DNA from 2 places in the Streptomyces sp. NBC_01474 genome. Region 1 is predicted to be linked to the other one. Evidence: riboswitches for the same ligand, from Rfam matches in the RefSeq annotation. Region 1 holds a riboswitch; the other holds the start of a gene.
What was found. Region 1 has a riboswitch for glycine ahead of gcvP (aminomethyl-transferring glycine dehydrogenase). Riboswitches for the same ligand answer to the same signal wherever they lie in the genome.
Positions count from the first base shown of each region.

Region 2: it holds a riboswitch for glycine, as region 1 does, so the genes downstream of both, gcvT (glycine cleavage system aminomethyltransferase GcvT) here and gcvP (aminomethyl-transferring glycine dehydrogenase) in region 1, are expected to answer to the same signal.

Region 1 is NZ_CP109449.1:8,409,844-8,424,537, forward strand. Features, by position in the region: gene OG758_RS38365 (mannose-1-phosphate guanyltransferase) at 1-1,008, shown strand, start outside; gene OG758_RS38370 (DUF881 domain-containing protein) at 1,098-2,006, shown strand; gene OG758_RS38375 (small basic family protein) at 2,003-2,335, shown strand; gene OG758_RS38380 (DUF881 domain-containing protein) at 2,341-3,219, shown strand; gene OG758_RS38385 (FHA domain-containing protein) at 3,419-4,264, shown strand; gene ftsR (transcriptional regulator FtsR) at 4,281-5,024, shown strand; gene OG758_RS38395 (bifunctional nuclease family protein) at 5,111-5,584, shown strand; gene OG758_RS38400 (MerR family transcriptional regulator) at 5,779-6,423, shown strand; gene OG758_RS38405 (DNA polymerase IV) at 6,480-7,910, shown strand; gene OG758_RS38410 (PRC-barrel domain-containing protein) at 7,896-8,282, opposite strand; glycine riboswitch at 8,397-8,492, shown strand; gene gcvP (aminomethyl-transferring glycine dehydrogenase) at 8,676-11,561, shown strand; gene OG758_RS38420 (DUF5999 family protein) at 11,651-11,848, opposite strand; gene OG758_RS38425 (hypothetical protein) at 12,190-12,777, opposite strand; gene OG758_RS38430 (glutamate-cysteine ligase family protein) at 13,269-14,694, shown strand, end outside.
Region 2 is NZ_CP109449.1:4,103,185-4,117,878, forward strand. Features, by position in the region: gene OG758_RS18735 (MFS transporter) at 1-182, opposite strand, end outside; gene OG758_RS18740 (thioesterase II family protein) at 166-930, opposite strand; gene OG758_RS18745 (cytochrome P450) at 986-2,230, opposite strand; gene OG758_RS18750 (non-ribosomal peptide synthetase) at 2,227-3,999, opposite strand; gene OG758_RS18755 (hypothetical protein) at 4,285-4,488, shown strand; gene OG758_RS18760 (AfsR/SARP family transcriptional regulator) at 4,502-7,507, opposite strand; gene OG758_RS18765 (enhanced serine sensitivity protein SseB C-terminal domain-containing protein) at 7,743-8,543, opposite strand; gene OG758_RS18770 (enhanced serine sensitivity protein SseB) at 8,713-9,480, opposite strand; gene OG758_RS18775 (AAA family ATPase) at 9,587-10,204, opposite strand; glycine riboswitch at 10,402-10,505, shown strand; glycine riboswitch at 10,506-10,617, shown strand; gene gcvT (glycine cleavage system aminomethyltransferase GcvT) at 10,665-11,804, shown strand; gene gcvH (glycine cleavage system protein GcvH) at 11,897-12,280, shown strand; gene glyA (serine hydroxymethyltransferase) at 12,294-13,568, shown strand; gene OG758_RS18795 (L-serine ammonia-lyase) at 13,721-14,694, shown strand, end outside.

The sequences.
Region 1 (14,694 bases):
CAGGCCAGTCAGCGGAAGCTGGACCGGGTGTACGCGCGTCAGGAGTACCGGCGGGCGTTCCCCGGAGAGATCGGCGATCTGCACTTCCCGTCGAGCGTCTTCGACTCGTACACCGGTTCCCTGCTGCGGAATGTCGATACGACGGGGATTGCCGAGGCGGGGCTCAAGGTCGTTGTCGACGCGTCGAACGGCAGTGCCGGTCTGGTGCTGCCCAGCCTGCTCGGACGGCTCGGTGTCGACTCGCTGACGATCAATCCGGGGCTCGACGAGTCCAGGCCCACGGAGACGCGGGACGCGCGCCGGTCCGGGCTCGTGCGCCTCGGTGAGATCGTGGCGTCCGCGCGGGCCGCGTTCGGTGTCCGGTTCGACCCGGTCGGCGAGCGGCTCTCGCTGGTCGACGAGAAGGGCCGCATCGTCGAGGACGACCGTGCTCTGCTGGTCATGCTGGACCTGGTGGCCGCCGAGCGGCGCAGCGGCCGGGTCGCGCTGCCGGTGACCACGACGCGTATCGCCGAGCAGGTGGCCGCGTATCACGGGACGCAGGTGGAGTGGACGACCACGTCGCCCGACGACCTCACGCGGGTCGGACGGGACGAGGGGACCATCTTCGGCGGTGACGGTCGCGGCGGGTTCATCATTCCGGAGTTCAGCTCCGTCTTCGATGGCGCGGCCGCCTTTGTCCGGCTGATCGGGCTCGTGGCGCGGACGCAGCTGACCTTGAGCCAGATCGATGCGCGGATCCCGCGGGCTCACGTGCTCAAGCGGGACCTTGCGACTCCGTGGGCGGTGAAGGGGCTCGTGATGCGGCGGGTCGTCGAGGAGGCCGGCGACCGGTCCGTAGACACGACCGACGGCGTGCGGGTCGTCGAGGCGGACGGGCGCTGGGTCATGGTGCTGCCCGACCCGGCCGAGGCCGTCACCCATCTGTGGGCCGAGGGGCCCGACGACGCGTCGGCACAGCAGCTGCTCGACGAGTGGGCGGCCGTCGTGGACAGCGCTGGTCACTGAGCCGTCGTACGGGCCGGTCGGCGCCTGTCACGGGCGCCGACCGGTACGCCGGTGGGGCCATTCGGAGGTAGGGGCCAGCACGTGCGACGATGTGCGGCATGCCGCAGCAGCCCCCCGATCGGAGCAGTCCCTCACGCCCCGTGAGCCCGAGGCGTCCCGATGCCTCCATGTCGCTGCTGACGAACGTGATGGACCACAGCCTCGACGACGGATACGCGGAGGCGGCGGCCCGTAAGAAGGCCGAGGGCAGCGGAGGCATGCCGCGCACCCTGCGGGCCAAGCTCGGCCTCGCGGCGGGCCTCGTTCTCGCGGCGCTCGTGGTGACGGTGGGGGCGGCGCAGGCGCGGGTCGCGGCGCCGGTCGTGGCGAAGGAGCGCGAGGAGCTCATCGCCCGTATCGACCGGGAGACGGCGGCCGCGGACAAGCTGGAGCGCAAGGTGGACACGCTCCGTAACGACGTGAGCGACCGCCAGCGTGAGGCGCTGAAGAAACACGGCGGCGACAAAGGCGAGTTGGTCGGTCTGCTCTCCGGTGCCACGGCAGTGCACGGCCCGGGAGTGAAGCTGGTCGTCGACGACGCCAAGGAGGCCGACCAGGGCGGAGGGGGGCCGCGCGAGAGCGCCGGCTTCTCGGACACCGGGCGGGTGCGCGACCGGGACATGCAGCGGGTCGTCAACGGGCTCTGGCAGTCCGGTGCCGAAGCGGTCGCCATCAACGGACAGCGGCTGACGGCCCTGTCCGCCATCCGCGCGGCGGGTGACGCGATACTGGTCGACAACAGACCGCTCGTGCCGCCGTACACGGTGCTCGCGGTGGGGGACGGCCAACGGCTGAGCACCCGGTTCCAGAACAGCCCCGACGGCCTGTACCTGCACGCCCTGCAGGAGAACTTCGGGATCCGGACCAGCATTTCCGCCCAGGACGACGTCCGCCTGCCCGCAGCGCCGAGCGTGACCGTACGTACAGCAAAGCCGAGAACAGAGAAGGGCACATCGTGATCGCCGTACTGGGCCTCGTCGTGGGAGTTGTGGTCGGACTGTTCGTCCGGCCCGAGGTTCCGGCGGTGGTCGAGCCCTATCTTCCGATCGCCGTGGTGGCGGCCCTCGACGCGGTGTTCGGCGGCCTGCGGGCGATGCTCGACGGGATCTTCGACGACAAGGTCTTCGTCGTGTCGTTCCTGTCGAACGTCGTCGTGGCGGCCCTGATCGTGTTCCTGGGCGACAAGCTGGGCGTGGGCGCGCAGCTGTCCACCGGCGTCGTCGTGGTGCTCGGAATCCGCATCTTCTCCAACGCGGCCGCCATCCGGCGGCACATCTTCCGGGCGTGAGGCCGATGTCCGAGGACGAGAACAAGAACAAGAACAACGAGCAGCACCGCCTGCGCAAGGAACTGCCGGACGAAGTCGCTCCCGAAGCGGCGGACGGCGCGGGCCACGCAGACGGCGCAGACGATGCAGAAACGCCGGCCGCGGAGACGAAGAAGCCGTCACTGACCGGACGCCAGCGGCTGGCCAAGGGGCTGTGGCCGCCGCGGGTCTCCCGTGCGCAACTCATCGTCGCCGTCCTGCTGTTCGTGCTCGGTCTGGGTCTGGCCATCCAGGTGCGGTCCAACAGCGACAGCAGCGCGCTGCGCGGCGCACGTCAGGAAGATCTCGTACGCATCCTCGATGAACTGGATGACCGTACTCAGCGTCTGGGAGATGAGAAGCAGCGTCTCGAGGGGCAGCGCACCGAGCTGGAGAACAGCTCGGACCAGGCCGAGGAGGCCCGCAAACAGACGGTCGAGAGGGAACGGCAACTCGGCATTCTGGCGGGCACCGTGGCGGCGCAGGGCCCCGGGATCACGCTGACGATCACCGACAAGAAGGGCGCGGTGCAGGCGGACATGCTGCTCGATGCGATCCAGGAGCTACGCGCGGCGGGCGCCGAGGCGATCCAGGTGAACGACGTCCGGGTCGTGGCCGACACCTATTTGACGGATGCGAGCGGAGGGAAGGTGAGTGTGGACGGTCACAAGATCGGCGAGCCTTTCGTCTTCAAGGTCATCGGCAAGCCGCAGGACCTGGAGCCGGCGCTCAACATCCCTGGTGGGGTGGTTCAGACTCTGGAGAAGGAGCAGGCCACCGTTACCGTGACGCAGGCGCAGAAGATCGTTGTGGATGCCTTGCGACCGGCGAAGCGGCCTGACTACGCTCAGTCGTCGTCCCAGTGAGGCGGGGGCACATGGGGGCGTTCAGGCCAGGGCATGACGTTGCGGGGGGTCGGCGCACCGTAAGTGGGGTGCGTGGTGGAAACTGTTTGGCGGATACGGACGTTGTGAGGATGTCTGTGTCGCCGATGTACGGCGGTGTGTGCAATCAGGGTTCGTCCTGCCCCACGGGCGGGTCTGTTTCGGTCAAGGGGAATCGCCCGTGAAGTTGTTTGCGAAGTTGTTCGGCAAGAGCGCACGTGAGGACAGCGGCAATGCCAATGCCACTGCCCGCCACCGTGCACCGCGCACCCAGGACGCGGAGGTGCAGGGCGCGGAGCGTCCGCTGTTCCGTGATCAGGTCGGTTCTCAGGGTGGTGACATTTCGGGCGGACAGGGCGCGTCGTCTGTTGACCCTGCCGCGTCCGGCCGCATAGGTTTCGGGGAACCGTCAACCTCAAGTGCGGGTGGAGGGTTTACCCCCGATCCGTATGCGTCCCATGCCCCCGCGGGGCAGCCGCGGCAGGAGGATCCGTCCATGTCGGCACTGGTGTGTACGAGGTGCGGAAACCGCAACGCCGAGGCGAGCCGGTTCTGCTCCAACTGTGGGGCGCCTCTGCGCGCCACGGCCGAGCGTCCGTCCGAGACGACCTCGACGATTTCCATTTCGGGCCTTGAGGCCTACGACGCCGAAGTCACCGGTCAGACGCTGTCGCCGGCGCTCTCCCCGGAGGCCCAGGCTGCCGTCGACGCCCTGCCGCTCGGCTCGGCGCTCCTGGTGGTGCGACGCGGTCCGAACTCGGGCAGCCGCTTCCTCCTCGACGGCGAACTGACCACGGCGGGACGGCACCCGCAGAGCGACATCTTCCTTGACGACGTGACCGTTTCGCGCCGCCACGTGGAGTTCCGTCGCGGTGCCGACGGTGCCTTCACCGTCAGCGACGTGGGCAGCCTCAACGGCACGTACGTCAATCGGGAGCGGATCGACGCGGTCACGCTGTCGAACGGCGACGAGGTGCAGATCGGCAAGTACCGGCTGGTCTTCTACGCGAGCCAGCGGGGCATCTGACCTGTCAGGAAGGTCCATGCTTCAAACACCGAAGGGCGGTGCCGGTCACGGCATCGCCCTCACGGACAGTCGGCTGATGAGCATCGGCACCGTGCTGAACGTGCTGCGCGACGAGTTCCCCGAAGTCACCATCTCCAAGATCAGGTTCCTGGAGTCGGAGGGGCTGATCGAGCCGCAGCGCACCCCCTCGGGGTACCGCAAGTTCAGTCCCGACGACGTCGAGCGACTTGCCCACGTACTGCGCATGCAGCGGGACCACTATTTGCCGCTGAAGGTCATCAAGGAGCAGCTCGACGCCCTGGAGCGGGGAGAAGCGATCACGCTGCCCTCTCCGGGTCTGTCGGGCGACGGCGAGGACGGCAGGGCCCCGGAGGGCGGCGAAGGGCCGACAGTGGCCCGTGTGGGCCGTGACGAGCTGCTTGCCGCCGCCGGCATCGGGTCTCCCGAGCTCGACGAGTGGGAGTCGTACGGCCTCATTGCGCCCCTGCCCGACGGCGGATACGACGCTGAGGCGGTCACCGTCGCCGAGCTGGTCATGGAACTGGGCCGCTTCGGGATCGAGCCGCGGCATCTGCGGGCGATGAAGGCCGCTGCCGATCGGGAGGCCGGTCTGGTCGAGCAGGTCGTCGCGCCGCTGCGACGGCACCGCAATCCCCAGACCAGGGCGCATGCGCAGGCCCGCGCGAAGGAGCTGGCGGGGCTGACGGTGAAGCTTCACGGCGCGCTTGTGCAGACCGCGCTCGGCGTGCGTCTGCCCTGATCCGAGGGGTGCTCGCGCGGTGTGCGTCCGGCGATCGACGGGTGCCCGACTACCCAAACCTGCCGGGCACGTCCTAGGGTTGCTGTGTGAACGAGCTCGACGTCGTAGGTGTCCGGGTCGAAATGCCCTCCAACCAACCGATCGTGCTCCTGCGTGAAGTGGGAGGCGACCGCTACCTCCCCATCTGGATCGGACCGGGGGAGGCGACGGCCATCGCCTTCGCACAGCAGGGCATGGCCCCCGCACGCCCGCTGACGCACGACCTTTTCAAGGACGTGCTGGAAGCGGTCGGGCAGGAGCTCACGGAAGTACGCATCACGGACCTGCGCGAAGGCGTCTTCTACGCGGAACTGGTGTTCTCGAGCGGGGTCGAGGTCAGTGCGCGCCCGTCGGACGCCATAGCGCTCGCGCTGCGCACCGGTACGCCGATCTACGGCAGTGACGGTGTGCTCGACGATGCCGGGATCGCGATCCCGGATGAGCAGGAGGACGAGGTGGAGAAGTTCCGCGAGTTCCTCGACCAGATCTCGCCCGAGGATTTCGGGACCAACAGTCAGTGACGCGAGCGGCCGTCGTCAGGCGGCCGCTGCCGCGCCGGGGGCCCGGCCGGACCATTCGGCTAGCCTTTCCCCGCGGTGAGGTACGGGAAACCACTCGTAGGGTGATTATCACTCGGCGTGCCGAGTGTGGCGATCGTTGACGCACCCCTGGTGACTGCCTACCGTCGAGAAGGCAGGTCAAAGAGGAGGTCGGCGTGAGAAGCAGCGGCGACGGTACGGCTGGGGGCGGCGGACACAGTCCGGCGGAGAGCGGCCCGTACTCGCTTCACGGCCACGCGGCCGATCACATTCCGCGTCGGCCGACGGTGTTGCCGGTGGTCGCTCAGAGAGATGACGACGCGACGCCCGAGCAGGTCGGATACCGGGGACCCACCGCGTGCGCGGCGGCCGGTATCACGTATCGGCAACTGGACTACTGGGCGAGGACCGGACTGGTCGAGCCGAGTGTGCGCCCGGCCCACGGGTCGGGGACCCAGCGGCTCTACAGCTTCCGGGACGTCGTCGTCCTGAAGATCGTGAAGCGGTTCCTGGACACCGGTGTCTCACTGCAGAACATCCGCACCACGGTGCAGCATCTGCGGGAGCGCGGCTTCAGCGATCTGGAGCGGCTGACCCTCATGAGCGACGGCGCCACGGTCTACGAGTGCAGCTCCCCTGCGGAGGTCCACGATCTGCTCCAGGGCGGTCAGGGAATCTTCGGTATCGCTGTCGGTGTGGTGTGGCGGGACGTCGAGAGCGCGCTGTCGCAGCTGCACGGGGAGCGCATCGACACCGGCGAGACGCTCCTCGGGAACAACCCGGCGGACGAGCTGGCGAGACGGCGCCACCGCGCGGTGTGAGCGGGGCCGATGCGTCAGCCGGGGCATTGTCAGTGCCGTAGGGCAGCATCGGACATGTGAGAACCGCGCCCACGATCCTGCATCTCGACATGGATGCCTTCTACGCCTCGGCGGAGCAGGCGTCGAAGCCGAGTCTGCGCGGGAAAGCCGTGGTCGTGGGCGGGATCGGGCCTCGTGGGGTGGTGGCCACCGCCTCGTACGAGGCCCGGGTGTTCGGGGTGCACTCGGCGATGCCGATAGGCCAGGCGCGCAGGCTCGCGCCCAATGCCGCGTATCTCGCGCCGCGCTTTCGGCTGTACCGGGAGGTCAGTGAGCAGGTGATGGGCCTGCTGCGGGAGTTGTCGCCGCTCGTGGAGCCGCTGAGCCTCGATGAGGCGTTCGTCGATCTGGAGGCCGGTGAGGCGGCCTGGGACGCCGCGTCGGCGCGGCTCGTCGGAGAGCGGCTGCGGGACGAGATCAAAGCCGTGACCGGCCTGACCGGGTCGGTGGGACTCGCGGCGTCGAAGATGCTGGCGAAGATCGCCTCCGAGGAGGCGAAGCCGGACGGTCTGATGCTGATCGTGCCCGGCACCGAGCGCGCCATGCTCGGGCCGATGTCGGTGCGCACGCTGCCCGGCGTGGGGCCGGCGACCGGGGACCATCTGAGACGTGCCGGGATCACCACGGTCGAGGAGATCGCCGAGGCGGGCGAGGACGAGCTCGTGCGGCTGCTGGGGAAGTCGCACGGGGCGTCGCTGTACGCCATGGCCCTCGCGCACGACGACCGGCCCGTGGTGGCCGAGCGTGACGCCAAGTCGGTGTCGGTCGAGGACACGTACGACGTGGACATCCATGACCGGGTGCGGGTGCGGACCGAGGTGCAGCGACTTGCGGAGCGGTGCGTGCAGCGGTTGCGGGGGGCGGAGCGGTCCGGGCGGACCGTGGTCCTCAAGGTGCGGCGCTACGACTTCTCCACGCTGACGAGATCCGAGACGCTGCGCGGGCCCACCGACGACTCCGCAGTGGTGCGGGAGGCGGCCGCTCGGCTCCTGGAGTCCGTGGATACGACGGGCGGGGTGCGACTGCTCGGCGTGGGGGTGACAGGCCTGGCCGACTACACGCAGGAGGACCTGTTCGCGCAGGCGCGCGCGCAGGCCGAGGCCGACGCACACGCGGCCGACGGGGAGCGTGAGGGCGAGGCGGAAGGGGCGGCTGGTGCTGGGGACGAGGGGCAGGCGGCTGCCGGAGAGGTCGTCGAGGCCGCGGACCGGCGCTGGGTGGCCGGGCATGACGTGCGGCACGAGCAGTTCGGGCACGGGTGGGTGCAGGGCAGCGGGCTCGGGCGGGTGACCGTGCGCTTCGAGACGCCGTACTCGGAACCGGGGCGGGTGCGCACGTTCCGGACCGATGACCCCGCGCTCGTAGGAGCAGAGCCGCTGCCGCTGGTGGAGGGCGGGGCCGGGCGCTGTGCGGCGCGGGAGCCGGATGCCGGGTCAGGTGTCGTCTGACGGAGGGCGGGCGATCTTGCCGAAGTCGCGGTCCTTGGGGGGCACGGGGTCGTCCGGGGCCGAGATGTCGAGACCGTAGTGGTGGTAGAGCTGGAGCTCCTGTTCGGGGGAGAGGTGACGGCCGACGCCGAAGTCGGGGGCGTCCCTGATCAGGGAGCGTTCGAAGGGGATGCGCAGGGTGCCCTCCACGAGCTCGCTCGGCTCCAGGGGGACGAAGGCGTCCCGGCTGAAGAGGCCTGTGCGTATCGCCGCCCACTCGGGGACGCCGGTCGCGTCGTCGAGGTAGACCTCGTCGACGGTCCCGATCTTGGCCCCGTTGCGGTCGAACGCCTTGCGGCCGATCAGGTTGCGCGGATCGACATCGGTCTGCACGGGGCCCTCCAGCTGCTCGCAACTCATCCGTAAGCACTACCAAAGTGCACATTGGGGAAGGCGGCCACTCGAGGTCGGGGGTGTTGTTGCCGCTGGTAGGCTGGCGATGGCTGCCGACCCCGTGCGGGAGAGTCCTCCGGATGACACCGGAGGCGCCGAAGGAGCAACTCCTCCCCGGAATCTCTCAGGCCCCTGTACCGCACGGACGAGGTCACTCTGGAAAGCAGGGCGGGCGTTCAGGCCTCCGCTCTCACCGACGGTGAAAGTCGTCATGCCCCTCGTGATGGGGGTGTGCCGGTGAAACTCTCAGGTTGAGATGACAGAGGGGGAGGCCGTCCGGGCACCCGCGCCGTGGTGCCCCTCGCAGGTCGCAATGACCAGGAGGCCTCCGCAATGACCGCCAACCGTATTCCGCTCTCCCATCTGGAGCAGGGAATCCCCTTCGAGCAGCGCCATATCGGTCCGGATGAAGCAGCGCAGGCCAAGATGCTCGCGCAGGTCGGGTACGGCTCGCTCGACGAGCTGACGGCGGCCGCGGTCCCGGACGTGATCAAGAGCGCCGAGGCGCTCGATCTTCCCGGGGCCCGCACCGAGGCCGAGGTGCTCGCAGAGCTCCGCTCCCTCGCCGACCGCAACCAGGTCCTCGACTCGATGGTCGGACTGGGCTACTACGGCACGTTCACGCCGCCCGTCATTCTGCGCAACGTCATGGAGAACCCGTCCTGGTACACGGCGTACACGCCCTACCAGCCGGAGATTTCGCAGGGCCGGCTCGAGGCGCTGCTCAACTTCCAGACGATGGTCGCCGAGCTCACCGGCCTGCCCACCTCGGGCGCCTCGCTGCTCGACGAGGGCACGGCCGCGGCCGAGGCCATGGCGCTGTCCCGGCGCATGGGCAAGGTCAAGAACGGCGCCTTCGTGGTCGACGCGGACGCGCTGCCGCAGACCATCGCCGTCATCCAGACGCGTGCCGAGCCGACCGGTGTCGAGGTCGTCGTCGCGGACCTGTCCGAGGGCATCCCGGCCGAGGTCGCCGAGCGCGGTGTCGTCGGCGTCCTGATCCAGTACCCGGGCGCCTCCGGTGCCGTCCGCGACATCAAGCCCGTCATCGAGCAGGCCCACGAGCTGGGCGCCGTCGTCACGGTCGCCGCCGATCTGCTCGCCCTCACGCTGCTGACCTCGCCCGGTGAGCTCGGCGCCGACATCGCCGTCGGTACGACCCAGCGCTTCGGCGTCCCCATGGGCTTCGGTGGTCCGCACGCCGGCTACATGGCCGTCCGCGAGAAGTTCGCGCGCAGCCTGCCCGGCCGCCTCGTGGGCGTCTCCGTCGACGCCGACGGCAACAAGGCGTACCGCCTCGCGCTGCAGACCCGTGAGCAGCACATCCGGCGCGAGAAGGCCACCAGCAACATCTGCACCGCTCAGGTGCTGCTCGCCGTCATGGCCGGCATGTACGCCGTCTACCACGGGCCCGACGGCCTCAAGGGCATCGCGCGGCGCACGCACCGGTTCGCGACGCTGCTCGCCGAGGGCCTCAAGGCCGGCGGCGTGGAGGTCGTGCACGGCGCGTACTTCGACACCCTGACCGTGAAGGCCGCGGGCCGGGCCGCCGACGTCGTGAGCGCCGCGCGCGAAGGTGGCGTCAACCTCCACCTCGTGGACGCCGACCATGTGTCGATCTCGTGCGACGAGACCACGACGCGTACCCAACTGGGCGCCGTCTGGACCGCGTTCGGTGTCGAGGCCGATGTCGACGCGCTCGACGCGGCGGCCGTGGACACGCTGCCCGCGGGCCTCCTGCGCGGCGACGACTACCTGACGCACCCCGTGTTCCACGCGCACCGCTCCGAGACCTCGATGCTGCGCTACCTGCGCAAGCTGGCCGACCGTGACTACGCGCTCGACCGCGGCATGATCCCGCTGGGCTCCTGCACGATGAAGCTCAACGCGACGACGGAGATGGAGCCGGTCACCTGGCCCGAGTTCGGCCAGCTGCACCCCTTCGCGCCCGCCGAGCAGGCGCAGGGCTACCTCACGCTCATCCGTGAGCTGGAGGAGCGCCTCGCGGAGGTCACCGGCTACGACAACGTGTCGCTCCAGCCGAACGCCGGTTCGCAGGGCGAGCTGGCCGGTCTGCTCGCCGTCCGCGGCTACCACCGCGCGAACGGCGACGACCAGCGCACCGTCTGCCTCATCCCGTCGTCCGCGCACGGCACGAACGCCGCGAGCGCCGTGATGGCCGGTATGAAGGTCGTCGTCGTGAAGACGGCCGACGACGGCGAGATCGACGTCGCGGACCTCCGCGCCAAGATCGAGCAGTACGCCGACGAGCTCTCCGTCCTGATGATCACCTACCCGTCCACGCACGGTGTGTTCGAGGAGCACGTCGCCGACATCTGCGCGCAGGTGCACGACGCCGGCGGTCAGGTGTACGTCGACGGCGCCAACCTGAACGCCCTGGTGGGCCTCGCCAAGCCGGGCCACTTCGGGGGCGACGTCTCCCACCTCAACCTGCACAAGACGTTCTGCATCCCGCACGGCGGCGGCGGCCCCGGCGTCGGCCCGGTCGGCGTCCGCGCGCACCTCGCGCCGTACCTGCCCAACCACCCGATGCAGCCCGCCGCCGGACCCGAGACCGGCGTCGGCCCGATCTCGGCGGCGCCGTGGGGCTCCGCGGGCATACTGCCGATCTCGTGGGCGTACGTGCGTCTCATGGGCGGCGAGGGCCTCAAGCGGGCCACGCAGGTCGCGGTGCTCAGCGCCAACTACATCGCCAAGCGGCTCGAGCCGCACTTCCCGGTGCTGTACACGGGTCCCGCCGGCCTGGTCGCGCACGAGTGCATCATCGATCTGCGCCCGATCTCGAAGGCGACCGGCGTCAGCGTCGACGACATCGCCAAGCGGCTCATCGACTACGGGTTCCACGCGCCGACCATGTCGTTCCCGGTTGCCGGGACGCTGATGATCGAGCCGACCGAGAGCGAGGACCTGACCGAGCTCGACCGGTTCTGCGAGGCGATGATCGCCATTCGCGGAGAGATCGAAAAGGTGGGTTCGGGCCGGTGGCCCGCCGAGGACAACCCGCTGCGCAACGCGCCGCACACCGCGGCCGCGCTCGGCGGCGAGTGGGAGCACGCGTACAGCCGCGAGGAGGCCGTCTTCCCCGCCGGTGTCGTGGCCGCCGACAAGTACTGGCCGCCGGTCCGCCGCATCGACCAGGCGTACGGCGACCGGAATCTCGTCTGCTCGTGCCCGCCCATGGACGCGTACGAGGACTGATACTCACGCTGACATGCGTCAGGGCCGGTTCCGGGGTTTCCCGGGGCCGGCCCTTTCGTACTGGGGACGCCGTCGGCGTCCGGATGCGCTCAGGCCGCGGTCATGACGTGCGCCGGGCGGTGCGGAGCGATGATCTGGCCGTCGGGCAGCAGCTCACCGGTGTCCTCGAAGAGCAGGACGCCGTTGCAGAGCAGACTCCAGCCCTGTTCGGGGTGGTGGGCCACAGGGAGCGCGGCCTCCCGGTCGGCGGAGTCTGCGGACGGGCACGGTGGCTGGTGCTGGCACATGGATGGGATCTTTCCCTGTGAAGTGATGTCGGTGATGGGTGCGATGTCGCTGTCTGTCCTGCGGCTCGAAGCGTTGTTCATGGCCGCCCCCCGTTTGTCGGTCGGTCCGGAACCCAGTGTTGCCCCACGGGCGTCAATCCGCAGGGATTTCGTCGCAGCGGTCCTCACTGGATGAGGACGCGTCACCCGTGCGGACGGTTCACCCCAACTGCACTGTCCCTTCGGGTGGTTCGGGGTGGCCTGACCGGGCTAGTCCGGACGGGCCCGCGAGAGCATGGCTGCGCCCCGCGACCGGTCGGCATCGGCAGCGGGGCGCGGGCGCGTCGGACGGCCCGGTCGCGTCAGGCGGGTGAGCCCAGAAGTGGCGCGGGGGTCAGTCGATGGGTGAGGACGGGCAGCAGTTCGGCGACCCGGTGGGGGCGATGGGCGGCGATACCGGGCGGCGCGGGCGCGAGTGGGACCAGGAGGTCACTGGCCGCGGGATGTCCCGTGGAGGCGTCGGCGTTGCAGTCCCCGTGCAGCCAGAGGGTGAGCATGTACAGCTCCGGGACCGAGAGCAGGCGCGGTTGGTAGGCCGCGGGCATGGACTCGGCCTGGCGCAGCGCGCGTTCGGTGGCCGCGACGTACGGGCCCTCGAAGAAGCGCGAGAACGCCCAGCCGTCGGCGGTCAGCATCGTGTCGGCGGCGGCGACCGCGCGCTCCCCGCACCGGATCAGGAACCGCCAGCCGGCGAGTCGGGTCGGCGAGGGGCCCGCGCTGCCCGTGACCCGGTCCAGTACGTGGACGGGCAACGGGAGTTCGGGGCTCGCCGGTCCTTGGGCGGAGCGCAGGGAAGGGGTGCGGGCCTCACGGACTGCGGTGGGGGAACCGAGGGCCGTGAGGACGGTGCGCAGGGCGGGCGCGGGAGCCGGAGGGACATGCAGCGGCATGGTGGGTCGCCTCTCATTCGACAGGCACGGTGGATCGAGGGCGTGGCGGGACGAGCGGACGGCGCTGTCTGCTGACCGGGCCAGAGGGGGCGGGGGCAGGTACCGCGAGCGCCAACTCTCTGCCTCGTTCGCGAAGTTTATACGACACGTGTTCACGCAGTGTTTCGGCTAGCCGTCGCGAAAATGCTCGGCAAGGCGTTATCCGGCCGCCGAGATGAGGGGAATCTCCCGATTTCCAGCGGGCTCGGGTCCGTGACCTCGTAATCTTCACGGCGAGCGGACGGCCGATTCTCGTCGGCGTTTATCACCAGGCTAGGTGGAATCGACTCTTCGACATGCTGCATGCCTAGTGAATGTGCCCCGTGACAACTGCTGCGAGCCTACTCGCCCGTGGCGGGGAGCGGGGCGTTATCGATCACATTGCCTGGGCATCATCCACCGTGAAACAGCGGCCGGGTGGCCGTGTCGTCCATGTAAGGAGGGACGCTTCCATGGGGGAGAAGGTCGTGGCGGGCGCGTTCGACCTGTCCGATCGGCGGCACTACCGCAGGAAGCTGCAGCAGTGCCTGGCGGGGCTCGCGAGGCTCCTGGAGGAGGAGAGGTTCGATCGTCCGAGGAATCTGATGGGTCTGGAGATAGAGTTGAATCTCGCGGGACCCGACGGCATGCCGAAAATGATGAATGCGCAAGTTCTCGAGCGCATCGCGAGCCGTGATTTCCAGACCGAACTCGGAATGTTCAATCTGGAAGTGAACATTGCCCCTCATCGATTGGAAGGCCGCGTTCTCGACCGGCTCGCCGAGGAGCTCAGGACCGGCCTCGCCTATGCCCACCGGAAAGCGAACGAGGTGGACGCCGGGATCGTGATGATCGGCATTCTCCCGACGCTCGTGCCCGATGATCTCGTCTCCGCGAACCTGTCGGACGTGGACCGCTACAGCCTCCTCAACGACCAGATGGTGGCCGCGCGCGGCGAGGACTTCGTGGTCGACATCGACGGGGTGGAGCACCTGCGCTGCAGCTCGGGGTCCATAGCGACCGAAGCGGCGTGCACCTCCGTGCAGTTGCACCTCCAGGTCACGCCCGCCCGCTTCGCCGACGTGTGGAACGCGGCGCAGGCCGTCGCGGCCGTGCAGGTCGCGGTCGGCGCCAACTCGCCGTTCCTGTTCGGACATGAGCTGTGGCGCGAATCGCGGCCGCCCCTGTTCCAGCAGTCGACCGACACCCGCCCGCCCGAGCTCCAGGCCCAAGGGGTCCGGCCACGCACCTGGTTCGGCGAGCGCTGGATCAGCAGCGCGTACGACCTCTTCGAGGAGAACCTGCGCTACTTCCCCCCGCTGCTGCCCCTGCGCGACGACGAGGAGCCGCTGCGCGTAATCGACGACGACGGAGTGCCGGCGCTCGGCGAGCTCGTCCTGCACAACGGCACCGTCTACCGCTGGAACCGGCCCGTGTACGGCATAGCCGACGGCAGGCCACACCTGCGCGTGGAGAATCGGGTCCTGCCCGCGGGCCCCACAGTCACCGACGTCATCGCGAACGTCGCCTTCTACTACGGCGTCGTACGCGCCCTGGCCGAGGACGCCCGCCCCGTCTGGACCCGCCTGCCCTTCGACGCGGCGGCCCGCAACTTCGACGAGGCCTGCCGGTACGGGATAGAGGCGCGCCTCGACTGGCCGCGCCGGGGCCGCTTCGGCGGGATCGAGAAGGTGGCCGCCGTCACTCTCGTACGGGACGAGCTGCTGCCGCTGGCCGCCGCCGGGCTCGACGCCTGGGGCATCGAGGCGGCCGACCGTGACTTCTACCTCGGAGTGATCGAGGAACGCTGCCGGCGGCGGGTCAACGGCGCCTCGTGGCAGGCGGCCACGTTCCACAGCGCGCTGGAGAGCGGCTTGGAGCGCGACGCGGCGCTCGCGG
Region 2 (14,694 bases), 4.3 Mb from region 1:
TGGGGCACGAGTTCGGCGGCCAGCACGATCCCCAGGTCGCCTGCGCTGCCCGTCGCCCTGATCACCGCGAGGGTGAGCGCGGTCGGCACGAGCGCCGTGGCCAGGAAGGACAGGGTGCGCCCGACGAGGAGGCGCCGGAAGCCGGGCACGCGGAACACGTCCACGTCATGCTGTGAACGCATCGGCCAGCCGTTCCATCAGAGCGTCGGGGGCCTTCAGGAAGTCGTAGTGCCCGCCGTCGAGTACGGGAAAGGCGACGCCGTCGGCGTACGCGCGCCAGCCCTTGAGCTCGTCGTGGGTGACCTCGGGGTCGTCGGACCAGTGCAGGACGGTGATGCCGAACGGCACCCGTACGGGCCGCTCCATTCCGTACGCCCGGTTCGCGCCGAGGTCCTCGCGCAGCACGGCGAGGCCGAGCTCGATGAGCGCGGGGTGGGCGGTGCCGCCGCGGGAGACGGCGAGGAACTCCAGCTCGGCCTTCAGTTCGTCGTCCGTCATGTCGAGGAAGCGGTCGTGCGGGCAGTCGTGCGGCGCGACCTGCGCCGACACGAACACCGTCTCGGGCAGGGGCAGTTCACGCGCCGCGAGCAGCCGCGCCGTCTCGAACGCCGGCAGCGATCCCGCGCAGTGCCCGAAGAACGCGAAGGGGCGGTCGAGGTAGGGCGTCAGAGCCTCGACGAGGTGCCCGGCGAGCTCCTCGTACGTGCCGTAGTGCGGCTCGCGCATCCGGTTCTCGCGGCCGGGCAGCTGGACCGCGCACACCTCGACGCCGTCGGCGGCGCCGAAGCGGGCGGGCCACGCGTTGAACATCGACGCGCCGACCCCGGAGTAGGGGAAGCAGAAGACGCGCGCCGCGGCGTCCTGCGACGGTTTCCTCAGCAGCCAGGGCGTGGTGGCCCTGACGCCGGCGGACACGGGATTCACAGACATACTCCACCTGTCTCGGTGTGCTACGGGGGTTTGAGGCGGCCGGTTCCCGCGGGCGTCAGCGCGGCGCGGTCACGACGGGAAGGCTGGTCATCCCGGCGATGAAGACCGACTTCAGGTGCTGCGGCGGCCCGGCGGGTTCGACGGACCGGAACCCGGCGAGGAACTCCTCGAAGAGGATCCGGAAGGTGACGCGGGCGAGCGTGGCGCCCAGGCAGTAGTGCGGGCCGTGCCCGAAGGCGATGTGCCGGTTGTCGGCGCGCAGGACGTCGAACCGGTACGGGTCGGTGAACACGCTCTCGTCACGGTTGGCCGAGCCGATCCACACGGCGACGGCCTCGCCCGCGGGCACCCGTCCCCCGCTGAGTTCGGTGTCCTCGACCGCGTACCGCAGGAAGCTGCTCGCGGGGGACGTCCAGCGCAGCCCCTCCTCCACCAGGCCGGGGATCAGCGCGGCGTCGTCGGCGGCCTTGCGCAGCTGGTCCTCGTGCTCGGAGAGGGCGAGCAGGGTGCCGGAGACGGTGTGCGGTGTCGTGGCGTTGGCCCCCAGCAGGAGGCTGTAGCAGTTGTAGATGACCTCCGCGTCGCTCAGCCTCGCGCCGCCGGCGTCCATGGTCATCAGATGGCCGACGAGGTTCTCGCCCGGCCCTTCGGTGCGGCGCGTGCGCAGCGTCTGCGCGAAGTACTCGAAGAGCTGGTGGTGCGCGATGGCCAGCGTCGCCGCCCCGCTGGTACCGACGCGGAAGGTCTCGTCCTCGGGCGCCGCCGCCATCGCGGTCCACCGCATCAGGTCGTCCCAGTCGGACTCCGGTACGCCCATCAGCGCGCCGGCCACGGTCATCGGCAGGTCGTAGGCGCGCCGCGCCACGTCCCAGACGCCGCCGTCGCGCGCGGGGGCGAGGAAGTGGGTGACGGCCTGCCGGATCCTGCCCTCCCAGTCGGCGAGCGCGCGGGCGGTGAGCTTCCCGTTGAGGGGACGGCGCAGTTCGCCGTGACGCGGCGGGTCGGTGGAGACCAGCATCTGGCCGGCGGAGGTGTCGTCCTGGCCGAGCTGCGTGAGGATGCTGCCGCGTTCGGAGGTGAAGGCACGGTGGTCGCCGAGGACGCGACAGGCGTCCGCGTAACGGGTGACCGAGGTGAACGCGCGTCCGTCGGGCAGCACTTGGCGGTGGAGCGGCGCGTCGGTGCGCATGCGCGCCCACACGGCATGGAGGTCGCCGTCCGCGTGGAACCCGGGGTCGAAGAGATCGGCCTTCGCGAGATCCGCGGCCGGGACAGGAACGCATCCGGCGGTGATCCTCACGCGGCGTCCCGCGCCTTCTCGACGGCCGCGGCGAGCCCCGCCGGGGTCGGGTCGAGGTAGAAGGCGACCGGGGATATCTCCACGCCGTACTCGCGCTGGAGGTCCGCGGTGATGCGGACGCCGATCAGGGAGTGGCCGCCGAGTTCGAAGAAGTCGTCGTCGGCGCCGATGCCGTCGATGCCGAGGTGGTCGCTCCACAGGCGGGCGACGGCCGTCTCGGTCCCGGGCGCCGGTTCCCGGTACGCTGCCGCGAGTTCGGGCCTGCCGGGCGACCGCTCGGCGGTGAGCGCGGCGCGGTCGACCTTCCCGTTCGCCGTCAGGGGCAGCGCGTCGACGATCCTGACCCGGGACGGGATCGTGTACTCCGGCAGCACGTCGGCGAGGCGCCTGCGCAGGTCGAGGGTGGAGAGCTCGTCGCCGGGACGGCCCGTGACGAACGCGACGAGGCTCTTGCCGCCGGCCGGCTGCGTCTGGGCCACCACGGCCGCCTCGGCCACACCGGGCAGGGCCGCGAGGGCGGACTCCACCTCGCCGGGTTCGATGCGGAAGCCGCGGATCTTCACCTGCTGATCGGCGCGCCCGTGGTACTCGATGACGCCGTCGGGGCGCCTGCGCACCAGGTCGCCGGTGCGGTACATCCGGGCGCCCGGCCGGGTCGCGTAGGGGTCGGGCAGGAAGCGCTCGGCCGTCATGTCCGGACTGCCGAGGTAGCCGTGGGCCAGTCCTTCGCCCGTCGCGAAGAGCTCGCCGGTCTCCCCGTCGGGGACGGGGCGCAGGTCCGCGTCGAGCACATGGACGCCGGTTCCGCGGATCGGCCGGCCGATCGGCACGGCTCCCGTCACGGGCCCAGTGATGATGTGGCAGCAGGTGAAGGTGGTGTTCTCGGTGGGGCCGTAGCCGTTGACGAGTGTGGTGTCGGGCAGCGCGGCGACGGCGCGGTTCACGTGCGGCGGCGACAGGACGTCCCCGCCGGCGAGCAGGACGCGCAACCCGCGCAGGTCGTCGAGGCCGGACTCGACGACCTGCTGGAAGAGGCCGGCGGTCAGCCAGAGCACGGTCGCGCCCGAGTGATGTACCAGCTTGGTGAGTTCGCTGACGGACAGGTCACGGTCGGGGGCGAGGTCCAGGCGCGCGCCGTTGAGGAGCGGCGCCCAGATCTCCAGGGTGGACGCGTCGAAGGCCATCGGCGCGTACTGCAGGAACACGTCGTCCGCGGTGGTGGCGAGGAAGTCGGCGCCGAGCACGAGGCGCGACACGGCACGGTGCGGGACGCAGACGCCCTTCGGCGCGCCGGTCGATCCCGACGTGTAGGCGAGGTACGCGGAGTCGGCGGGGGTCACGCCGGGGTCGGCTGGTGCCCGCGCGGGCAGGTCCGCGTCGAGCGGCAGGGCTGTGCACACGGGAGGCAACTCCCCTGATGCGCCGGGCGCGGTGAGGACGAACCGGGCGCCCGCGTCCTCGAGGATCAGCCGGCGCCGCTCCGGCGGATAGCGGCGTTCGAGCGCGAGATAGGCGGCGCCCGCCTTGAGGATGCCGAGCAGGCCCACGACGGCGGCGACGGAGCGCCCGGCGTCCAGGGCTACCACGTCGCCGACGGCCACTCCGAGGTCCTGGAGGTGCCGGGCGAGACGGTCGGAGCGGTCGTGCAGTTCGCCGTAGGTCAGTTCGCCGTCGTCACCGCGGACCGCGGTCCTGTCGGGCGTCAGGCGGGCCTGCCGGGCGAAGGTCGCCCCGATCGGCAGGGAGTGCGAAGGGTACGGCGCGTCCACGGACCAGCCTCCACGCCCGGGGGTCGCCCGGACCTCGTCGGATGACGGCGCCGGGGTCGGCGCCGGGGAGTTCGAGGATCTGTCGGCCGACGCTGCTCCGGCCGCCGTCACGCATCATCACCATGAGCCCTACTGGTCCGCTGCTGCCGCGGACTCGGTCGGCCGTCGCCGCCGGTGCCGTCACCGGTGGCGAAGCGATAGCTGAGTGATAGCGGGGTCACCTACGATCCACGGGCTGGGTCCGGGCAGAGGTCCGGGCTCGTTCACAAGGGAAAGCGGGAACACGTGCGTAGGACCACCACGTTCACCCTGACAGCACTCGTCGCAGCGGCCGTCCTGCCCCTCACACTGGGCCTGGGGGCGGCCACCGACGACACTCCGTGGCCCGGCCCACAGGCCGGCGCCACCGCTGCCGCGCACAGCACCGTCACACCGTTCGACACTCCGTGGCCGGGCCCGGGCTCCAACTCGGCCGAGGGCGCCGCCTAATACACCGAAGGCCCTAGAGCCTGTCCGGCAGACCGTCGCCCCGGGGCCGGCCCGGGCCGGCGGTGTTCGTCGGACCGGCCGGTCCACCGGTGCGGCAGACGACACCGCCGTGGTCGCCGAGGAGCATCCGGTCCTCGATGGCGACCTCCAGCTGAGCGAGTTCCAGGCGCGCTTCGGCCGCGCCGACCCGGTCCATGATCCGCTCGCGGATCGCGATGGCCTCACGCAGCCGGCCCTGGGCGACCCCGGTGCGGCCGAGCCGGGCGTTGACCAGTCCGAGACGGTGCAGGATGCGCGATTCCCCCGCCATGTCCCGGCGCTCACGGACCTGGCGCAGGATGCCCGTGAGAATCTCCTCGGCTTCCGTGTAACGGCCCTGGCGCTGGCGCAGCACGCTGAGTACGTAGCGGACCTGCACCTCGACCCGCTGGCTGCCGGTGGCACGGCAGATCGTCAAGGCCTCGGAGAGGTGGGCGCCCGCGGCGTCGGCGTTGTCGCGGTCGATCTCCATGCTCGCCATGTGCACGAGGACGCTCGCGGCGCCGACCGAGTCACCGGCCGAGCGGAACTCCTCGAGTGCGGGCCGGTACTGCGCGAGGGCGGCCTCGTTGTTGCCCCGCCGCTGGTCGAGCAGGGCGAGGTTGCGCCGGGTCATGGCCTGCCCGTGCACGTCGCCGAGTTCGGCGAAGACGTCGCGGGCCACGCCGAGCCGCTGTCCCGCCGCGGTCAGCTGCGAGCGGCTGATGTGCAGGGAGCCCAGCGAGCACATGAGGGCACCGTACCCGCGCCGTGCCCCCGCCTCACGCACGCAGTCGAGGGCCCACAGATGGGTCTGCTCCCAGTCCTCGAAGTAGCAGCGGGCCTCGAAGAGCGAGACGAGGCTGACGGCCAGGTCCCAGCAGGCCTCGGCCTCACCTGCGTCGGCCGCGAGGCGGATCGCCGCACACGCGTTGGCGCGCTCGGACTCCAGCCAGCCGAGCGGATCGGCGAGCACGCGGTCGAAGTACCCGGCGGGGAACCGCAGGCGCGGTGCCGTGCCGTGCAGGACCGTGAAGTGGCCGCCGTAGATGCGGCGATGGGCCTCCTCCACCGCGGCCAGCCAGCCGCCGACGACGCGGGCGACCGCCGCGCGCTGCCCCTCGGGCCCCTCGTTCCGGTCCAGCTCCTCGCGGGCGAACAGACGTATGAGCCCGTTGAGTTTGTAGCGGGGCGACCCCGTCGGGTCGGTCCCCTCGACGTGCAGGATCTGCGCGTCGACGAGGAGCTCCAGCAGGTCGGCGGCGCGGGGCAGGCCCGTGTCGAGCAGGGCGGCGGCCGTCCAGGCCGGGATCGACGTGCCGTCGAGGAGGCTGAGGAGCCGCAGCAGGCGGCGCGCCTCGTCGTCGAGCCCGTTGTACATCAGGGCGAGACTGGTCCTGATCGCCAGGTCGCCGTGCGCCAGTTCGTCCAGGGTGCGGTGCTGGTCGGAGAGACGCTCCACCATCCAGGCGAGGGACCAGTGCGGGCGGGCGGCGAGGCGCGCGGCGACGATCCGCAGCGCGAGCGGCAGCCGCCCGACCATGTGCCCGAGGGTCTCCGCCGCGGCCACCTCGTCGCGTACGCGCTGCGCCCCGATGACCCCTTCGAGCATCTCGAGGACCTCGGCGTTCTCGAACACGTCGACGTTGAACGCGCGGGCCCCGGCGAGCCCGGTGATCCGCGGGCCCCCCGTGATCAGTACGGCGCAACTGGCGCTGCCGGGCAGCAGCATGCGCAACTGGCGTTCGCTGCGAACGTTGTCGAGGACGACGAGGACCCGCCGCTCGGCGAGCAGATGCCGGAACATCTCCGCACGTTCGTCCACGTCGTCCGGCAGCGCGGCGCCGGGCACCCCGAGAGCGCGCAGGAACCGGCCGAGTACGGCGGCGGGGGTCAGCGGCTGGGCGCGGGTGCCGCCGACGTCGCAGTACAGCTGGCCGTGCGGGAAGCGGGCGGCGACACGGTGGGCGACGTGGACGGCGAGGGTGCTCTTGCCCGCGCCCGGGGGCCCGGTCAGCGTCACGATGCGGGTGGCCTGGTTGCCGTCGTCGCGCAGGGCTTGGTCGATCCCCTCGATCAGGGCGGCCCGGCCCGTGAATCCGGCCGTGTCGGAGGGAAGTTGGAACGGCACCAGCGGCGAGACGGACACCGGCGCCCCGGGGTCGGCGACGCGCTCCGGTCCGGGGGCGGCCCCGGGCTCCGCCTCCCGGGGCGCGGTGACGGGCTCGGTGGCGGGGTGCAGCGCCGCCTCACCCGACAGGACGGCGAGTTCCAGCCGCTTGAGTTCGTCGCTCGGTTCGAGGCCGAGCTCCTCGATCGCGAGGAGCCGTCCGGCGCGGTACGTCTCCAGTGCCTCCGCCTGCCGGCCGGAGCGGTAGAGGGCCAGCATCAGCTGGCCGCGCACACGTTCGCGCAGCGGGTGCTCGGCGACGAGCGCGCGCAGCGAGCCGACCAGCCGGCCCGCCCGCCCCGACTCCAACTCAAGGTCCGTGTACGTCTCCAGGGCGACCAGCCGGTTTTCGTCGAGCTCCGACGCCTTCGACAGCAATTTGCTGCTGACAACTCCACTCAGGGCTCGTCCACGCCAGAGACCGAGCGCTTCGTCGAGCAATTCGGCGGCGCCCGTGTTCCCTTCGGCAATCAGGGAGTTGGCCTCGGAGACTTTCTTAGCGAAAACTTGACTGTCGATCTGCTGATCGCCGACCTGGATCACATATCCGGGGTCCCTGGTCACGATCGCGTCGCCTTCACCGATTTCCCCGAGAGCGCTGCGTAGTGAAGAGATGCAGGCCTGTATCTGGGTACGCGCCGTGGATGGCGGAAAATCGCCCCACACGGCCGTGATCAGGCTCTCCGCACTCACGACACGGTTGGCCTCCAGGAGCAGCATGCCCAGGATCACCTGCTGTCTGCCGCGCGCGATGCGGCATTCCCGCAGATCGCCGCCGATGACTTCGAGTGGGCCGAGAATTCGGTAACTCGCTGTTGTTTCTGCTGTCACGACGGCTCCCCCCTAAGGAGTGGACCGGACGCAGGCGTCCCATCCGCCCCTGTCGGCCACCGAATCGATGTGACTATACAGCGATGATCGCGAGTTGCGGGTCTCCACCAGCGTGCTCGAAACCTGGTCAGGGCATTACTTAAGCGCTCTCACCTGGTCTTCACGTGAACTGCGGCGGGGCGGTTCATTTACGTTCAACCAAGCGTTCCGTAATGTCACTTGAAGACCGAACAGTTCAGTACGTCCCGTGCGGCGGCGGGTATCCGTACCCCGCGACGGGGGCGGGCGCGGGCGGGGCCGCGTGGGCCTCGCGGTCGTAGAACGGGCGGGCGTTGGCGCGCAGCCACATGGCGACGGGGTCGTGCTCGTCGGACATCGCGACCGTGGAGACGGGCAGCCCGTCGGGCACGGCGACGACCGACTGCTGCATCATCGCGCGCACCGCGTCCACGGACACCGGCGACGTGTCGTACACATCGAGGCCGATCGCCAGATAGGGCGCGCCGAGCGTCGGCTGGACCCAGGCGCGGCGCAGCGAGCGGATCGCGGTGGTGCGATGGGCGTTCTGCGTCAGCAGGGCGTAGAACTGGGGGATTTCGATGGCGGGGTCGGTCAGCCGCAGGGGCCCGGCGGGCTGGCGGTCGAGGCCGCCCGCGATCCGGCGCAGGTCGAGCCACGGGATGCCGACGCCGCCGCCGGGCGCGTGCGGGTTGAGCCAGAGGCCGTAGTGGTCGGGGTAGAGCGTGCGGGCCGCGTCGACGCCGCCGACGACCTCGTAGGCGCGGCTCCAGCCGGAGGCGGACAGCTCCTGGGCGGAGGTGACACAGGGGGCGTACGAGGAGCCGTCGACCTCCATGTTCCCGTACTGCGCGTCGGGGGATCCGGCCTGGCCGTGCCAGAGCAGCATCCACACCTGACCGGCGCCGGGGTCCGCGAGCGCGTTGAGCAGCGCCTCGTAGGCGTCGTAACGCCCCGGCGTCACCTGGCGCAGCATGTGCTCGACCTGACCGGCCGCGGCCGTGCCCGACGCACTCACCCGTAACCGCCCCTTCGTGACGTACCCGACGATTTCGACCCGCTCCCCGCGGCGGGACCGCCCAGACAGGTCATGAAACCAGCTTAAGCGGCGATCCTGACATCGACTTGACGTACGCGCGGTCGACCTCTTTCCCGTGTTCTCCCGAACGGGGACCGGCGCCGGGCTTTCAGTGACCCTGCGTGTAGAACGGCCGCAGCGTGGCTCGCATCCAGTCACCGACCGGGTCCTGGGTGATGTCGAGCAGGACGAGGTTCACCGGCCAGGGCGCCGGGACCCGGCCCAGAGCGCGGCCCAGGGCGTCCATGGGCAGGTTGCGCGCGGGCCCCTCCCACTGCGACAGCTCGACGCCGACGAAGAGGACGGGGTCGCCGCCCTCGACGCTGGCGAGGCAGCGGCGGGCGGTGAGGACGACGCCGGACGCCTCGAACTCCTCGCGCACGGCGGCCAGGAAGTCGACCGGGTCGTTCTGCCAGTCGGGCTCGTAGAGGCTGACCCGGCCGCCCGTGGCGGGGCCGTCCAGCGGCGTACGGCCGGACCTGCACAGCTCGGCGACGGCGGGCGGGGGCAGCGGGACGCCGACGGCGCCGTCCGGGTTCACCGCGATGCCGACCTGCGGGGGCAGCCCGCGCGCGAACTCGACGGCCGGCGCGACCGTGCAGCCCATCCGGTCGCCCACGACCGCGAGGAACTGCTCCTCCGAGCTGAAGACGGGCACATAGGCCTGGCCCTCGATCTCCAGCGTCGGCAGGTCGAGGTTCGGACTGCCGGGCCCGCCGCCCTGGGGCAGCGGTATCCACACCTGACTGCGTCCGAGGACCTCGACGATCCGGCCGCCCGCCGAGTCGACCCCGAGGGAGGCGGCTAGCGCCTCCTCCAGCTCGTTGGCCGGCCACCCGCCGTACGGATGTGCATGAGCCTGCGCCGGAATGTCCATGTGCCTACCACCCGCTCTGGAACCGCTCTGTCTGCGGCCGAACCCTAGCGTGTGCGGATGACACGACACCGTCCGCATCCGCACACTCACAGGCGGTCGCGGGATGTCAGCCGCCCTCGAACGCGATCCCGTTCAGCACATCGGTCGCGTCCCGGTCGAGCAGCACCGCGGACGCGCAGCCCCACGGCAGGTCACCACGCTCGGCCGACTCCACCAGACCCGCGACCGCGCGGCGGTGCCGGGCGAACGCGTAGCGCGAGACCCCGCGGCCGCGGTCCCGCTGGCCCGCGAGCGCCGTGTCCGCGTCGACGTCGAGCAGCATCAGATGCAGGTCCGCGCCCCGCCGCCCGGCTTCCCTGGCCAGCCAGCGCCGCACCCAGGCCTGCGTGCCGCAGTCGTGCAGGACGACGCTGCCTCCCGAGCGCAGGGCCCGCCGCAGCCCGGCGAAGTGCGCGAGCCGCACGAGCGGGCGGTACACGGCGTACGGGAGGAGCCGGGGCAGCCGGGCCGCCCAGCGGTCACGGGCGTCCTGCGAGTCGATGCGCACGGCTCCCCCGCCGCCGACCACGCGGCTCATCAGCGTGGACTTGCCGCTGCCCGGGAGCCCCGAGACCACGATCAGGTCACCCCGCGCGAAGCCGAGGCGCCTCGGCGTACGGCCGCCTCTGCCGCGCAGATCCCTGACGACCGGACCCCGCCCCGTCACCGACCTCGGGCGGGGCATCGCTCGCTGTCCGACCCCTGCCGCCGCGTACGCACCCGCCGCTGCCTTGCGCACCGTGATCGTCCTCCCCGCTCCGGTCACGCCACCCTTGCCCGTCAAGTGTAAAGAGATGGTAATGCCGTACAAGTGGTTTCCCCGTGCGGTCGGCATGCAATGATGTGCGCGCCAAGAGCACGACCAACTGCATACCGGCCGCTTGAATCCGCGCGGGAGAGCTCCCCGGACGCCTACGCGTCCCCGGGGGCGCCGAAGGAGCAAGTTCCTCCCTTGAATCTCTCAGGCCCCGTACCGCGCGGGCGAGGCATATCTGAAAAGCGGGCGGCCCTGGGCCGCTCCACCCAAGGTGCAAGCCGCGACCACCCGTACGTGTGGCGCCGGCGAACCTCTCAGGTTCCGATGACAGATGGGGAGGAAGACCATCGCCCTCGTCTGTCATGCCTGGGATCCTGGAGCACCACTCATGAGCAACGCCCCCCGTAAGACCGCCCTCGACGCCCTGCACCGCTCGCTGGGCGCGACGATGACCGACTTCGCGGGCTGGGACATGCCGCTGCGGTACGGCAGCGAGCGCGACGAGCACATCGCGGTCCGCACCAAGGCGGGCCTCTTCGACCTGTCGCACATGGGCGAGATCACCGTCACCGGGCCGCAGGCCGTCGACCTCCTCGACTACGCCCTCGTCGGCAACATGTCCACGATCGGCCCCGGACGCGCCCGCTACACCATGATCTGCCAGGAGGACGGCGGGATCGTCGACGACCTGATCGTCTACCGCCTGGGCGAGCAGGAGGCCGGCCCTGTTCAGTACATGGTCGTCGCCAACGCGGGCAACGCGCAGATCGTGCTCGACACGATCACCGAGCGCGCCGCCGGCTTCGACGCCGAGGTCCGCGACGACCGCGACGCCTACTCGCTGATCGCCGTGCAGGGCCCCGAGTCCCCCGGCATCCTGAAGTCCCTCACGGACGCCGACCTGGACGGTCTCAAGTACTACGCGGGCCTGCCCGGCACCGTCGCCGGCGTCCCGGCCCTCATCGCCCGCACCGGCTACACCGGCGAGGACGGCTTCGAGCTGTTCGTCGCCCCGGAGCACGCCGAGAAGCTGTGGCAGGCGCTGACCGACGCCGGCGCGCCGGTCGGGCTCGTCCCCGCCGGCCTCTCCTGCCGCGACACGCTGCGCCTGGAGGCCGGCATGCCGCTGTACGGGCACGAGCTGACGACGGCGCTGACCCCGTTCGACGCCGGTCTCGGCCGCGTCGTGAAGTTCGAGAAGACGGGCAACGAGGGCCGCTTCGTGGGCCGCGAGGCGCTCGAGGCCGCCGCCGAGCGCGCCGAGACCGCCCCGCCGCGCAAGCTCGTCGGCCTGATCGCCGAGGGCCGCCGGGTGCCGCGCGCCGGGATGTCCGTGGTCGCCGGCGGCCAGGTGATCGGCGAGGTCACCTCCGGCGCCCCCTCCCCCACGCTCGGCAAGCCGATCGCCATCGCCTACGTCGACGCGGCGCACGCCGCCCCCGGCACCGAGGGCGTCGGCGTGGACATCCGCGGCGCCCACGAGCCGTACGAGGTCGTGGCGCTGCCGTTCTACAAGCGCCAGAAGTAGCCCGACCAGTCCTCTCAGGGGCCGCCGGAAGTAACCCAGCGCACACCCCTCTCGTTCCGCAGCACCCATTCGCGTACAGGAGAATTCAGATCATGAGCAACCCCCAGCAGCTGCGCTACAGCAAGGAGCACGAGTGGCTGTCGGGCGCCGAGGACGGCGTCTCGACGGTCGGCATCACCGAGTTCGCGGCCAACGCGCTCGGCGATGTCGTCTACGCCCAGCTCCCCGAGGTCGGTGACACGGTGACCGCGGGCGAGACCTGCGGCGAACTCGAGTCGACCAAGTCCGTCAGCGACCTGTACTCCCCGGTCACCGGCGAGGTCGTCGAGGCGAACCAGGACGTCGTGGACGACCCGGCACTGGTGAACTCCGCCCCGTTCGAGGGCGGCTGGCTGTTCAAGGTCCGCATCTCGGATGAGCCGAAGGACCTGCTCTCCGCGGACGAGTACGACGCGTTCTCCGGCTCCGGCAACTAGGGACACCACGACCATGTCGCTCATGAACACCCCCCTGCACGAGCTCGACCCGGACGTCGCCGCCGCGGTCGACGCCGAGCTGCACCGTCAGCAGTCCACCCTCGAGATGATCGCGTCGGAGAACTTCGCTCCGGTCGCCGTCATGGAGGCGCAGGGTTCGGTCCTGACCAACAAGTACGCCGAGGGCTACCCCGGCCGGCGCTACTACGGCGGCTGCGAGCACGTCGACGTCACCGAGCAGATCGCCATCGACCGGGTCAAGGACCTCTTCGGCGCCGAGTACGCCAACGTCCAGCCCCACTCCGGCGCCTCCGCCAACCAGGCCGCCCTCTTCGCGCTCGCCAAGCCCGGCGACACGATCCTGGGCCTGGACCTGGCGCACGGCGGTCACCTCACGCACGGCATGCGCCTGAACTTCTCCGGCAAGCAGTTCGACGTCGTGGCCTACCACGTCGACGAGGCCGGCCTGGTGGACATGGCCGAGGTCGAGCGCCTCGCCAAGGAGCACCGCCCCAAGGTCATCATCGCGGGCTGGTCCGCCTACCCGCGCCAGCTGGACTTCGCCGCGTTCCGCCGCATCGCGGACGAGACGGGCGCCTTCCTGTGGGTCGACATGGCCCACTTCGCCGGCCTCGTCGCGGCCGGGCTGCACCCCAACCCGGTCGAGTACGCCGACGTGGTCACCTCCACCACGCACAAGACGCTCGGCGGGCCGCGCGGCGGGATCATCCTCGCGAAGAAGGACTTCGCGAAGAAGCTGAACTCCTCCGTCTTCCCCGGCTTCCAGGGCGGCCCCCTGGAGCACGTGATCGCCGCCAAGGCCGTCTCCTTCAAGGTCGCCGCGAGCGAGGACTTCAAGGAGCGCCAGCAGCGCACCATCGAGGGCGCCCAGATCCTCGCCGCCCGTCTGACCTCGGACGACGCGCGCGCCGCGGGCGTGAACGTGCTGTCCGGCGGCACGGATGTGCACCTGGTCCTGGTCGACCTGCGGGAGTCCGAGCTCGACGGTCAGCAGGCCGAGGACCGTCTCCACGAGGTCGGCATCACCGTCAACCGCAACGCGGTCCCGAACGACCCGCGCCCGCCGATGGTCACCTCCGGCCTGCGGATCGGCACCCCGGCCCTGGCCACCCGTGGCTTCCAGGCCGAGGACTTCACCGAGGTCGCCGACATCATCGCCGAAGCGCTGAAGGCGCCCGCTCCCTTCGGGGGCACGGACGCGGAGTCCCTCAAGGCCCGCGTCACCGCTCTCGCCGACAAGTACCCCCTGTACCCCGGCCTGAAGTAGTTTCGTACGCATTTGTACGTATGAAATTTCGGGGCACCGCGCACACTGGACAGTGAGAGCGGTGCCCCGCCCCATGCACCGCCCTCCGCAACGCCTTGCGCACCACCCGGCGGACAACGGCGTCCACCGAAACCCCACCTAGGAGTTCCCCCGTGGCCATCTCGGTCTTCGACCTGTTCTCGATCGGCATCGGCCCGTCCAGCTCCCACACGGTCGGCCCGATGCGGGCGGCCCGCATGTTCGCGCGCCGCCTGAAGAACGAGGGCCTGCTGGCCCACACCGCCTCGATACGGGCGGAGCTCTACGGCTCCCTCGGCGCCACCGGACACGGACACGGCACCCCCAAGGCGGTCCTGCTGGGTCTGGAGGGCGACTCCCCCCGCACCGTCGACGTGGAGAAGGCCGACGACCGCGTCGAGGCGATCAAGACCTCCGGGAAGATCAACCTGCTCGGCGTCCACGAGATCCCGTTCAGCTTCGACGACGATCTGATCCTGCACCGCCGCAAGGCGCTCCCGTACCACGCCAACGGCATGACGATCTTCGCCTACGACCACGAGGGCTCCCTCGTCCTGGAGAAGACGTACTACTCGGTGGGCGGCGGCTTCGTCGTCGACGAGGATGCCGTGGCCGGCGAGAACCCGATCGTCCCCGACGACACGGTCCTCAAGTACCCCTTCCGCACCGGCGACGAGCTGCTCCGCCTCGCCAAGGAGACCGGCCTGTCCATCTCCGCGCTGATGCTGGAGAACGAGAAGGCCTGGCGCACCGAGGACGAGATCCGCTCCGGTCTCCTCGACATCTGGCGCGTCATGCAGGCCTGCGTCTCACGCGGCATGTCCCGTGAGGGCATCCTGCCCGGCGGCCTCAAGGTCCGCCGCCGCGCTGCGAACTCGGCCCGCCAGCTGCGCGCCGAGGGCGACCCGATGGCCCGCGCCATGGAGTGGATCACCCTCTACGCGATGGCCGTCAACGAGGAGAACGCCGCCGGCGGCCGCGTCGTGACCGCGCCCACCAACGGCGCCGCGGGCATCATCCCCGCGGTCCTGCACTACTACATCAACTTCGTGCCCGGCGCCGATGAGGAAGGCGTCGTCCGCTTCATGCTCTCCGCGGGCGCCATCGG